3 regions of the Alteromonas sp. ABH4_456 genome follow, and region 1 is predicted to be linked to each of the others. Evidence: predicted binding sites of a transcription regulator. Region 1 holds the regulator's gene; each other region holds the start of a gene.
What was found. The regulator ArgR, encoded in region 1, controls arginine synthesis, uptake and breakdown. The targets are predictions, from matches to a motif close to ANTGAATANNTATTCANT.

Region 1 (3,518 bases):
CAGAGTCCGCGTCGGTTTCATCGTACACGGCGGCAATCAGCAGCATGTCGCTTTGTGATTTAGTTACCGTCACCCCTTCAGACTGCACGGCAGAGGGGAGTCGGGAATTCACTTGCTGTACTTTGTTCTGAACCTGCACCTGCGCGTAATCGGCATCCGTTCCCTGCTCGAATGTGAGTGAGATACTGGCGCTACCTGCAGATGAGCTGGAAGATGAAAAATACAATAGTCCATCCAGGCCCGTGAGCTGCTGTTCCAGTACCTGGGTGACACTGTTCTCCACGGTTTGGGCGTCGGCACCGGAATAGTTGGCACTGATGCTCACAGTAGGTGGCGCAATATCCGGGTATTGGGCAATGGGTAAAGAGAGTATGGAAGCGGTTCCCGCCAGCATAATAATAATGGCGACAACCCAGGAGAATACGGGCTTATCTATGAAGAATCGGGCGAACATTACTCATCTCCTTCCTGATTTTTAGCTTTAGGTGCTGCCACTCTGCCATCTTCGTTCAGCGTGACTTCAGTAACGGTGATGTCTGCGCCGTCCTGTAAACCGTCGATGCCTTCCACAATCACTTTTTCACCGGCCTTGATGCCGGACTCAGTCAGCCATTTATTACCGGTGGCTTCCTGTAAGGTCAGCGACCTTTTCACTGCTTTACTCCCTGAAGCGACCCAGGCGAAAGCATTGCCTTTATTGTCAAACTGCACGGCTTGCTGGGGTACCAGAATCGCGTTTTCGTCTACCGCTATGGTGACTTTGGTGCGGATAAACATGCCGGGCATGAGAATGCCGTCCGGATTGGGAAAAGTCGCCCGTAGGGTAATAGAGCCGGTTGCTTCATCAACAGCTACTTCATGCATAGTGAAGGAGCCGGTTTCATCATATTCAGTATTGTTTTCCAGCATGGCGATAACATCACTTGAGCCGGATGTTACGCCCTCACGCTGCATCATGGCACGGCGCTCAAGCACACCTTCGCTGGTTTCTGTCATATCAATATAAATCGGGTCGAGTTTGCGAATGGTGGTTAACGCCGTGTCCTGGCCCTGAGTAAGCAATGCGCCTTCGGTCACATTAGAAATACCGGTACGGCCACTGATGGGGGCAGTAATGCGGGTAAAAGCAAGATTCACATTGGCAGAGTCCAGTGCCGCCTGCGCTTTCGCCAGTGAGGCCTGAGCAACCAAATAGTCTGCATGGGCGTTATCGGCATCCTGTTGGGAAATACCTTCTATCTTTAACAGGTTCTGGTAGCGCTCATCAATCAGCCGGGTTGACTCCACAGACGCTTTCGCGCTCACCAGATCGGCTTTTGCTTCGTTCACGCTGGCTCGATAGGTTGAATCTTCAATCTGGTAAAGAAGCTGTCCTTTTTCTACAAAACTGCCTTCTTCGAACAAACGCTGTTCAAGTACGCCGCCCACCTGTGGCCTGACCTGAGCGGTTTGCTGCGCCACAACACGGCCTTGTAGTGTGCGGGTAATCGGGAATGTTTGTGTGGCTATGGTAATTGCACTGACGGCGGTGGCGCGGGGCGCAGAGCTTTGATTTTGTGTTGTGTCACTGCAGGCTGAAAGGGTAAGCAGGCTGGTGAGAACACAGAGGGTGGTGGCGATCTTCATGGCGATTCCTTGTTTAATCCGGAGCTGACGGCGCTAAGCGCTTTCCCGTCAGTTTGCTTAAGCAGAGTGTATCGACTAGGAGGGTTAAGGCAGGGTTAACGCGGTTTTATGAGAAGGCAGATTAGCGAAAAAGCAGGACGAATTTACTCATTCACCGGCGTTTTTGCCGTGAATGAACGCGCCATTTACAAAGGGGGTACAATACTGAAGAAATAAAAAAAGCACCTGAAAAGGTGCTTTGTGCAATAGCAACTGTGTCAGACGTTTTCGAACAGGTTCTCTACGCGCTGACGAATTTCTTCAATACGGGTGACGTCAGCCGGGGCGATAAAAATAGTATCATCACCGGCAATGGTTCCCAGCACGCCGTCTTTCTGACTCAGAGAGTCAAGCAATCTTGCGATAAGCTGTGCGGCACCGGGGCTGGTTCTTATGATTACCATCACATTATTGTGTACAATGTCGAGCACGAGCTGTTTAAGCGGACTTTTCGCCGTAGGCATGCCAAGTTCAGGTGGTAAACAGTAAACCATATCACCGCGGGCATTTCGCGTTCTTACCGCGCCGAATTTACTCAGCATACGGGACACTTTTGATTGGCTGATGTTATCAAAACCCTGTGATTTCAGTGCTTCAACGATTTCACCCTGAGACCCGAAGCTTTCTGCTTTCAGGATCTCTTTGAAGGCTTTGATCATCTTTTCTTGTTTTACGTTAGCCATATTTTCCTGTCGTATTTGGTGTTTAAGGGTACAAACCGCTATTATTGTGCCGTAGTCATCACATTTAAGCAATATTTATGCATATCCATTCAAATTATTGCATAATCTTGCGGCTTATACCCATTATGCATGCATAAGACCATTGGGTGATTGAGTTTTTTTACGCGTTGATTTACTGTGACGCTCCGTTTTTTTGACGAGTAACTATTCCATAGGAGAAATGGTATGAAAGTAGCCGTGTTAGGTGCTGCCGGTGGTATTGGTCAAGCGCTGTCATTGTTGTTGAAAACACAATTGCCAGCAGGTTCTGAATTAGCGTTATATGACGTTGCGCCAGTTGTTCCTGGTGTTGCTGTTGACCTGAGCCACATCCCCACCGCGGTGAAAGTTACCGGTCATGGTAAAGATGATCTGGCTGATGCGCTTACCGGTTGTGACGTTGTTCTTATTCCGGCCGGCGTTCCGCGTAAGCCTGGTATGGACCGTTCTGACCTGTTCAACATCAATGCCGGTATCGTTAAGAACCTGATTGAAGGTGTTGCTGATAACTGTCCATCTGCTTGTGTTGGTATTATCACTAACCCTGTAAACACTACTGTTGCTATCGCTGCTGAAACGCTGAAAGCAAAAGGCGTTTACGACAAGAACAAGCTGTTCGGTGTGACTACTCTGGACGTGATCCGTGCTGAGACTTTCGTGTCTGAACTGAAAGGTCTGGACGTATCAAGCGTACATGTTCCTGTAATCGGTGGTCACTCCGGTACGACTATCCTGCCTCTGCTGAGCCAGGTTGAAGGTGTTTCTTTCACTGACGAAGAAGTAGCAAGCCTGACTACACGCATCCAGAATGCAGGTACTGAGGTTGTTGAAGCGAAAGCTGGCGGCGGTTCTGCAACGCTTTCTATGGGTCAGGCTGCAGCACGTTTCTGTCTGTCTCTGGTTGCTGCAATGCAAGGTGAAAACGTTGTTGAGTACACCTATGTACAAACTGACGACAGCGATGACGCGGCATTCTTCGCACACCCTGTACGTTTAGGTCCTAACGGCGTTGAAGAAATTCTGCCATACGGCGAGCTGAGCGCTTTCGAACAAAAAGCGAAAGACGACATGCTGGAAGGCCTGCGTGGCGACATCAAAATTGGTGTTGAATTCGTAAACGGCTAATCCAGT
Region 2 (3,518 bases), on a different contig from region 1:
GGTACCGTCAACCTCCACCAGTTGCGGTAACGGCTCCTGAATATCGGTTACCAGCTCCAGCGATTTGTCTGCCGCTAACAGACGGATAATGCTGGACAACTCCTGGGTGAAATCACGCAGCGATACCGTTTTCAGGCTGAGCTCAAGTTTATCCCGGTCCAGCTTATCCAGATCGATGATGTCGTTGAATATATTGCCCAGTGTAATTGCGCTGGCATAAATAGTACTGACCCAGTTGAACTGCTCTTCACTCAAATCCGTGTCGCGCAGCATACGGCTTAAACCCACAATGCCGTTCAGTGGCGTTCGCAATTCGTGAGAAATCGTGGCAATGAAACGGGTCTTATCGGTACTGGCTTTCGCAGCGGCATTCTCGGCCTGTTTGCGCTCTGTCATATCCCGGCCAAAAGCCAGCAAACCTAAACGTGTGCCTTCGTTATCAAAAAACGGTACCCGCTTCATTTCGAAGTAACGGCGTTTTCCGTCAGCAAAGCGCAGCCACAACTCTTCGGTCATGCTGGCATTGGTTTCCAGCACTTCATGATCAGAGGCAACAATCTGGCGGGCCAGTTCTTCTTCAAACACATCATGTAAGGTCAGGCCTACCAACTCAGCTTCGGACTTCCCGGTGAGCATTTCCGCAATGCGGTTACAGCCGGCAAAACGCCCTTCTTCATTACGGTAGTAAATCAGATCCGGTGAGGCATCGATGATAGAACGCAGCAGGGTAGATAAGTGTCGTGCCTGCTGTTCTGAAAAAGACTTCTCTTCAATCTCTTTTTCAAGATCTTTAAACACCGCTTCACGGTCGTCCTGCGCTTTTCGGCGCTGTTCCATCTCATGGTTAAGCTGGCGGATATTGCTTTGCAGTTCGCGGTTAAGGAATACATCTTCCTCACGCAAACGTTCTAGCTGGCTGACCACTTCTTTTAAGTTCGTGCGGGAAGTTTCCAGTTGTTTAACCAGTTCACTTAAGAAGTAAAGCACCCAGGGGGCTGACATCATGGTAAGCACAACAGCGATAATAAAATCGTCAGGTTGAACCTCATTGCCCATGGTCACCCGGATGACGTATGAACCGCCAAGGGTGAAAACCAGCGTAACAACAACAAACAGCAAACTTAGTTTCAGTGTGCCAAAGCGCTTTATAAACTGCGCAAACTTTATCGCCCACGAATCATTTGGAGAATCTTGATGCATAACGAACGTACTGCAATTTCTAAATAACTAAACTTACAGCACTTATAACACGGTCGCGTTGGAAAACCCACAAATCTGCCTGCACGTTATACTAATTTGTGACACTCCGGTGACTATCCTGACATATTCACTGACGGGCAAAATTCGTCATAGCGATAATTCCCTTCATTTATATGGATACGCCCGGTGACTTTGCTAATGCTCCGGCACAGAGGTATATTAGATTTTATCTGGTCGGGCTTGGCGGGTTCTGACAGGTTGCCGTAAAAGTGATATTCATTCAGCCACACCCTGCATTTCCATATAAATAAACATTTTTTATGAATGATTATTCACAATTAACCTCTTATTCTTTTTTAGACTTTAGTATAAACATACTAATTTGATAAAAAAGTGAGCGTTCAGCTCAAAATCCAATCAGCGGCGATTTCAAATTAAGATGTTGATTTAAAATGATTTTATGTAACTTATTCAAAATACATAAGGTCTTCACATTTTTATCATTTGATTTTATATGCCAATGTATGTATTTTGTACGGCCCGCTAAGCAATAGTGCATAAAAATGCGGTTAACGACTGGCGTCCTACTAATAATAATTAACGACATAAAAAGGCGCTTAGAGTATGGTGAAAACTGGCTCGTAAATAGACGTCTACACTAATGTTGCGATGCGTGTCCTGCGCGGAACACGATCCAACACATGCCTTGTCCAGTCGAAGGTTGAAGGAGTTTTTAAGATGAGTTTATATAATCCCAATGATTCCCGGGATAACTGTGGCTTTGGTCTTATTGCCCACACTCACGGGGAAGCCAGCCATAAACTGGTAACGACTGCAATCCAGGGCCTGGACAGAATGCAGCACCGTGGCGGTATTGCTGCCGACGGTAAAACCGGTGACGGCTGCGGATTGCTACTGCAAAAACCGGATGCCTTTTTTCAGGCTATCGCCGACGAGAACGGCTGGAAGCTGAGTAAGAAATATGCCGTAGGCATGATTTTTTTGAGTCAGGACGACACACTGGCACAAGCTGCCAGAGACATTCTTAACGAAGAGCTGGAAAAAGAAACACTGAATGTTGTGGGCTGGCGCAAAGTGCCGGTAAACCACGATGTATTAGGTGAACTGGCTCTGACCGGTGTACCGCAGATTGAGCAGGTTTTTGTGAATGCTCCTGCGGGCTGGCGTAAACGCGACGTAGAACGTCGTTTGTTTATGGTTCGCCGCCGTGCCGAGAAACGTCTGGAAAAAGACAAAGACTTCTATGTAGCCTGTTTATCCGGCTTAGTCACCATCTATAAAGGTCTGGTGATGCCGAAAGATCTGCCTGCCTTCTATGCAGATTTGGCTGACGAACGTCTGAAAAGTGCGATTTGTGTATTCCACCAGCGCTTCTCTACCAACACATTACCTAAATGGCCTCTTGCGCAGCCTTTCCGTTTTCTTGCGCACAATGGTGAAATTAACACGATCAAAGGTAACCGTGACTGGGCGATGGCCCGTACCGGTAAGTTCTCAACGCCTTTGATTCCGGACCTGAAAGATGCTGCACCTTATGTAAATACAACAGGTTCTGACTCATCTTCTCTGGATAACATGCTGGAATTATTCCTGGCAGGCGGCATGGACTTATTCCGTGCAATGCGTCTGCTTGTGCCACCAGCGTATCAAAATAACAAAACCATGGACGAAAGCCTGCGTGCGTTCTACGAGTTTAACTCAATGCACATGGAACCATGGGACGGTCCTGCCGGTATCGTACTGACAAACGGTCGCCACGTTGCCTGTAACCTTGACCGTAATGGTCTGCGCCCTGCCCGCTACGTGATCACCAAAAATGGTTTCATCACGCTGGCTTCAGAAGTAGGTATCTGGGATTACAGCGAAGCTGACGTGGTAGAAAAAGGCCGCGTTGGTCCGGGCGAAATGCTCGCCGTTGATACCTATAACGGTAAGATCTGGCGTTCCAATGAAATCGACGCAGAGCTGAAAGACCGTCACCCGTACAAAGAGTGGCTGGAAAAACACATCCGTCACCTGACGCCAATTGAGCAGATGGATTCTTCTGAATTAGGTAAGCGTGTCTTCGATGACGACACCATTGAGGTTTACCACAAGCTGTTCAACTACAGCTACGAAGAAATTCAGCAAGTGGTGAAGGTTCTGGCCAAAGATGGTCAGGAAGCAGTGGGCTCTATGGGTGACGATACCCCGATGGCCGTTCTGTCTTCGAAGTCCCGTACTGTTTATGACTACTTCCGTCAGCAGTTTGCACAGGTTACTAACCCGCCAATCGATCCGCTGCGTGAGAATCACGT
Region 3 (3,518 bases), on a different contig from region 1:
TTACCCCCAATCAATGAGAGGTTTGATAACCTGCTGATTGCGCCTGCGCGGGTGTCTCAGATGATGGGCCGCCGCAGTCCGGGGGAAGTGGCGTTTGCCCAGTCGGAACAGGGCGATGCCCGTCGCCGTTTGCTGCATGTTGAAAAAGTCGCCATTAAAAACAAACAGCTTCTGGCACAGTCAGAAGCCAGTCTGTTAGACCGTGTTAACGCCGAACTTCATCAGTACGTTTTTGAGTTGCTGAAAGATGAAATAGACAATACAGAGGTGGTCCTTACCTCTGTACTTAACCTGAGTCATGAAGTTGCACCGCTGCTGGATATTCTGTCAGTCAGGGCCACATCTATTTCCCGCATTGAACCTCATGCTGCGGCACTACCATGGCTCTACGATGACCTCATGACCGTGGTAAATGCACCTAAGTTTCGTCGTAAGGACTCTAAGGGAAAAGTGATTCCGGTGGAAACCTTACGCACGGCGCTGAGCTTTATCGGTATTGAAAACCTCCGTTTATTGCTGCCGGCCATGATTCTGCGCCGGGCTCTGCCGAAAATTACCGATCCGTATCCGGACATTAAAAATCGTATCATGCAATTCGCTCAGTCAACGGGTCTGACTATGCGCGCACTGGCTGATGATTATGATTTACCGCCCCATGAAGCCTTCACCGCAGGGATTCTGTCCCAGCTGGGACGGTGTGCGGTGTCGCGGTTGTATTTTAAAGCTTTTGAGCAGGCGCAGATTGCATTGTTAAGAGAAGCTGAAATTGCAAAGGACACTGAACAGCACGGAGCGATGGCGAAAGTACAGCCATCGGCAAATTACCTTATTGCTATGCAGCAGGAATTTTCTGAGCCGCTGACAGCAAGGCTGTTAGAGATACTGCAATTTAAACGTCTGCGCCTTGCGCTGCCGTTTATTGAAATCACAGAGAATGATCAACACCCTCACGATCTCACAGAGCTTTACAAGAAAGCCAAAGCTTATGCCGCTGTACGTATGTTGCACCAGAGTAAATTTCTGAACAAAGACGAAATCCCGCTGGCACTGCATAAAACGGGCTTTGTCAGAAGCGAACGTGACATTTTGAAATCCACTGACATTTTTCAGCTTCCTCTGATTGAGAATCCGCCTCTGGATTAACGTCTTTTGTGCACGAAATCGCCGTTTTTCGTGCACTTCCACAAAATTTAATCAAAAATTTTGACTGGATAATCATTCATACCGCTAAAAATCACGGTACGTCCTTCGCCCCGCCGCCACTTGCCCTGACTCAACTTATTAACAAATTGCATAAGCTTAGACAAATAAGCTGAATGCTTATGCACTTTTTATGCAAAACAAGCTAAAACCCTCTAAAAACAAGGCCTGCAGCGGGATTCCCAAGGTTACAAAGTGGCGATTAACTGGCATACTGTATAGCTAATTCGTACTTTTCGCATCCAACATCATCTGCACAATTTCACATTTGCACAGCGGATGCCCGATAAAAGAGGTAACTATAATGAACGTAACTCGCGCAACCTTTGATGAGGTCATGGTCCCTAACTACAATCCGGCCAATATGGTACCGGTACGTGGTGAAGGTTCCCGCGTTTGGGATCAGGATGGTGCTGAATACATCGATTTCGCAGGTGGTATTGCCGTAAACGTACTGGGTCACAGCCACCCTGCACTGGTTAAAGCATTAACCGAACAGGGCAGCAAGTTGTGGCACTTAAGTAACGTTTTCACTAACGAACCTGCACTGCGTCTGGCAAAGAAGCTGACTGAAGCCACATTTGCCGAGCGCGTTTACTTTGCTAACTCAGGTGCTGAATCTAATGAAGCGGCACTGAAACTGGCACGTCGCTATGCACTGGAAAAATTCGGTGAAGAGAAAAACGAAATCATCGCCTTTAACAAAGGATTCCACGGTCGTACTTTCTTTACTGTAACAGTAGGCGGACAAGCCGCGTATTCTGATGGCTTTGGCCCTAAGCCCGGCGCTGTTGTTCACTGTGACTACAACGATCTTGCAGCATTTGAAAAGCTTATTTCAGATAAAACCTGTGCGGTTATGATGGAGCCTCTGCAAGGTGAAGGCGGCATTATCTCTCCTGATCCTGACTTCGTAAAAGGCGTGCGTGAACTGTGTGATAAGCACAATGCACTGCTGATCTTTGATGAAGTGCAATCGGGTGTTGGCCGTACCGGCAAACTGTACGCGTACATGGGTCTGGGTGTGACGCCGGATATTCTGACCACAGCGAAATCGTTAGGCGGCGGCTTCCCGATTGGTGCCATGCTGACTACCGCTGAAATTGCCGCTCACCTGAAAGCCGGTACTCACGGCAGTACTTACGGCGGTAACCCGCTGGCATGTGCAGTAGCCGAAGCCGCTCTTGACGTAGTGAATACGCCGGAAGTGTTAAACGGCGTAATCGAAAAAGAAAACCTGTTCCGTGAACTGCTGGGTGAAATCAACGCTAAGTACAATGTGTTCGAAGAAATCCGTGGACAAGGTCTGTTACTGGGCGCTGCCCTGAACAAAGATTACGAAGGCCGCGCCCGTGACTTCCTGGTTGCTTCGGCAAACGAAAAACTGATGTGCCTTGTGGCCGGTGCCAATGTAGTGCGCTTCGCTCCTTCTCTGATCATTTCAGAAGAAGAAATCCGCGATGGTATGGCACGCTTTGAGCGCGCTGTAGCCAGCGTAGTTAACGCCTGATAAACAACGGCTCCGGAAACGCGGTTATGTATATTATTCGCCCTATTAACACTGGTGACTACGACGCACTGAACAACATCGCAGTGGAGTCCGGTATTGGCTTTACGTCATTACCGGTAAATGAAACGCTGCTGCGCAAAAAAATCAGTCGTGCAGAAAGCGCTTTTTCCGAACAGGTGGTTCAACCCGGCAATCAGTCTTATCTTTTTGTTATGGAAGATACCACCACCGGCACTGTGGTAGGCACCACAGGTATTGAGGCCGCTGTAGGTCTGGATGATGCGTTCTACCATTATCACATGGGCAAAGTTGTACATGCCTCCCGTGAGCTGAATATTCACAATACTGTGGATATTCTCTCTGTGTGTAACGACTACACCGGCGTCACCGAAATCTGCACGCTGTTTCTGCGTGAACAGGCAAGGGGCGGTATTAACGGCCGCTTCCTGTCTAAAGTGCGATTTTTGTTTATGATGGAGCACCGTGAACGGTTCTCAGAAACCATCATTGCCGAAATGCGCGGTGTGAGTGACGAAGAAGGTAAATCACCGTTCTGGGCCTGGCTGGAAGAGCATTTCTTTTCGCTGGACTTCCCCACTGCGGACTACCTTACCGGTATTGGCAATAAACGCTTTATCGCGGAATTGATGCCCAAATACCCCATTTACGTCAATTTATTGAGTAAAGAAGCGCAAGCAGTGATTGGTCAGGTTCATGATAAAACCCGCCCTGCCCTGCTTCTGCTTCAGGAAGAAGGCTTCAGCTGCCGTGGCTACGTAGATATTTTCGACGCCGGCCCGACTGTAGA

Region 2: the regulator ArgR is predicted to act here: its motif matches at 1,753-1,770, upstream of gltB (glutamate synthase large subunit).
Region 3: the regulator ArgR is predicted to act here: its motif matches at 1,312-1,329, upstream of ACXAG2_RS14545 (aspartate aminotransferase family protein).

The regions. Positions count from the first base shown of each region.
Region 1 is NZ_JBSWXO010000007.1:127,102-130,619, forward strand. It holds gene ACXAG2_RS12510 (efflux RND transporter permease subunit) at 1-454, opposite strand, end outside; gene ACXAG2_RS12515 (efflux RND transporter periplasmic adaptor subunit) at 454-1,626, opposite strand; gene argR (transcriptional regulator ArgR) at 1,884-2,348, opposite strand; gene mdh (malate dehydrogenase) at 2,574-3,512, shown strand.
Region 2 is NZ_JBSWXO010000006.1:173,185-176,702, forward strand. It holds gene arcB (aerobic respiration two-component sensor histidine kinase ArcB) at 1-1,200, opposite strand, end outside; gene gltB (glutamate synthase large subunit) at 1,939-3,518, shown strand, end outside.
Region 3 is NZ_JBSWXO010000009.1:128,899-132,416, reverse strand. It holds gene ACXAG2_RS14550 (HDOD domain-containing protein) at 1-1,143, shown strand, start outside; gene ACXAG2_RS14545 (aspartate aminotransferase family protein) at 1,505-2,710, shown strand; gene astA (arginine N-succinyltransferase) at 2,737-3,518, shown strand, end outside.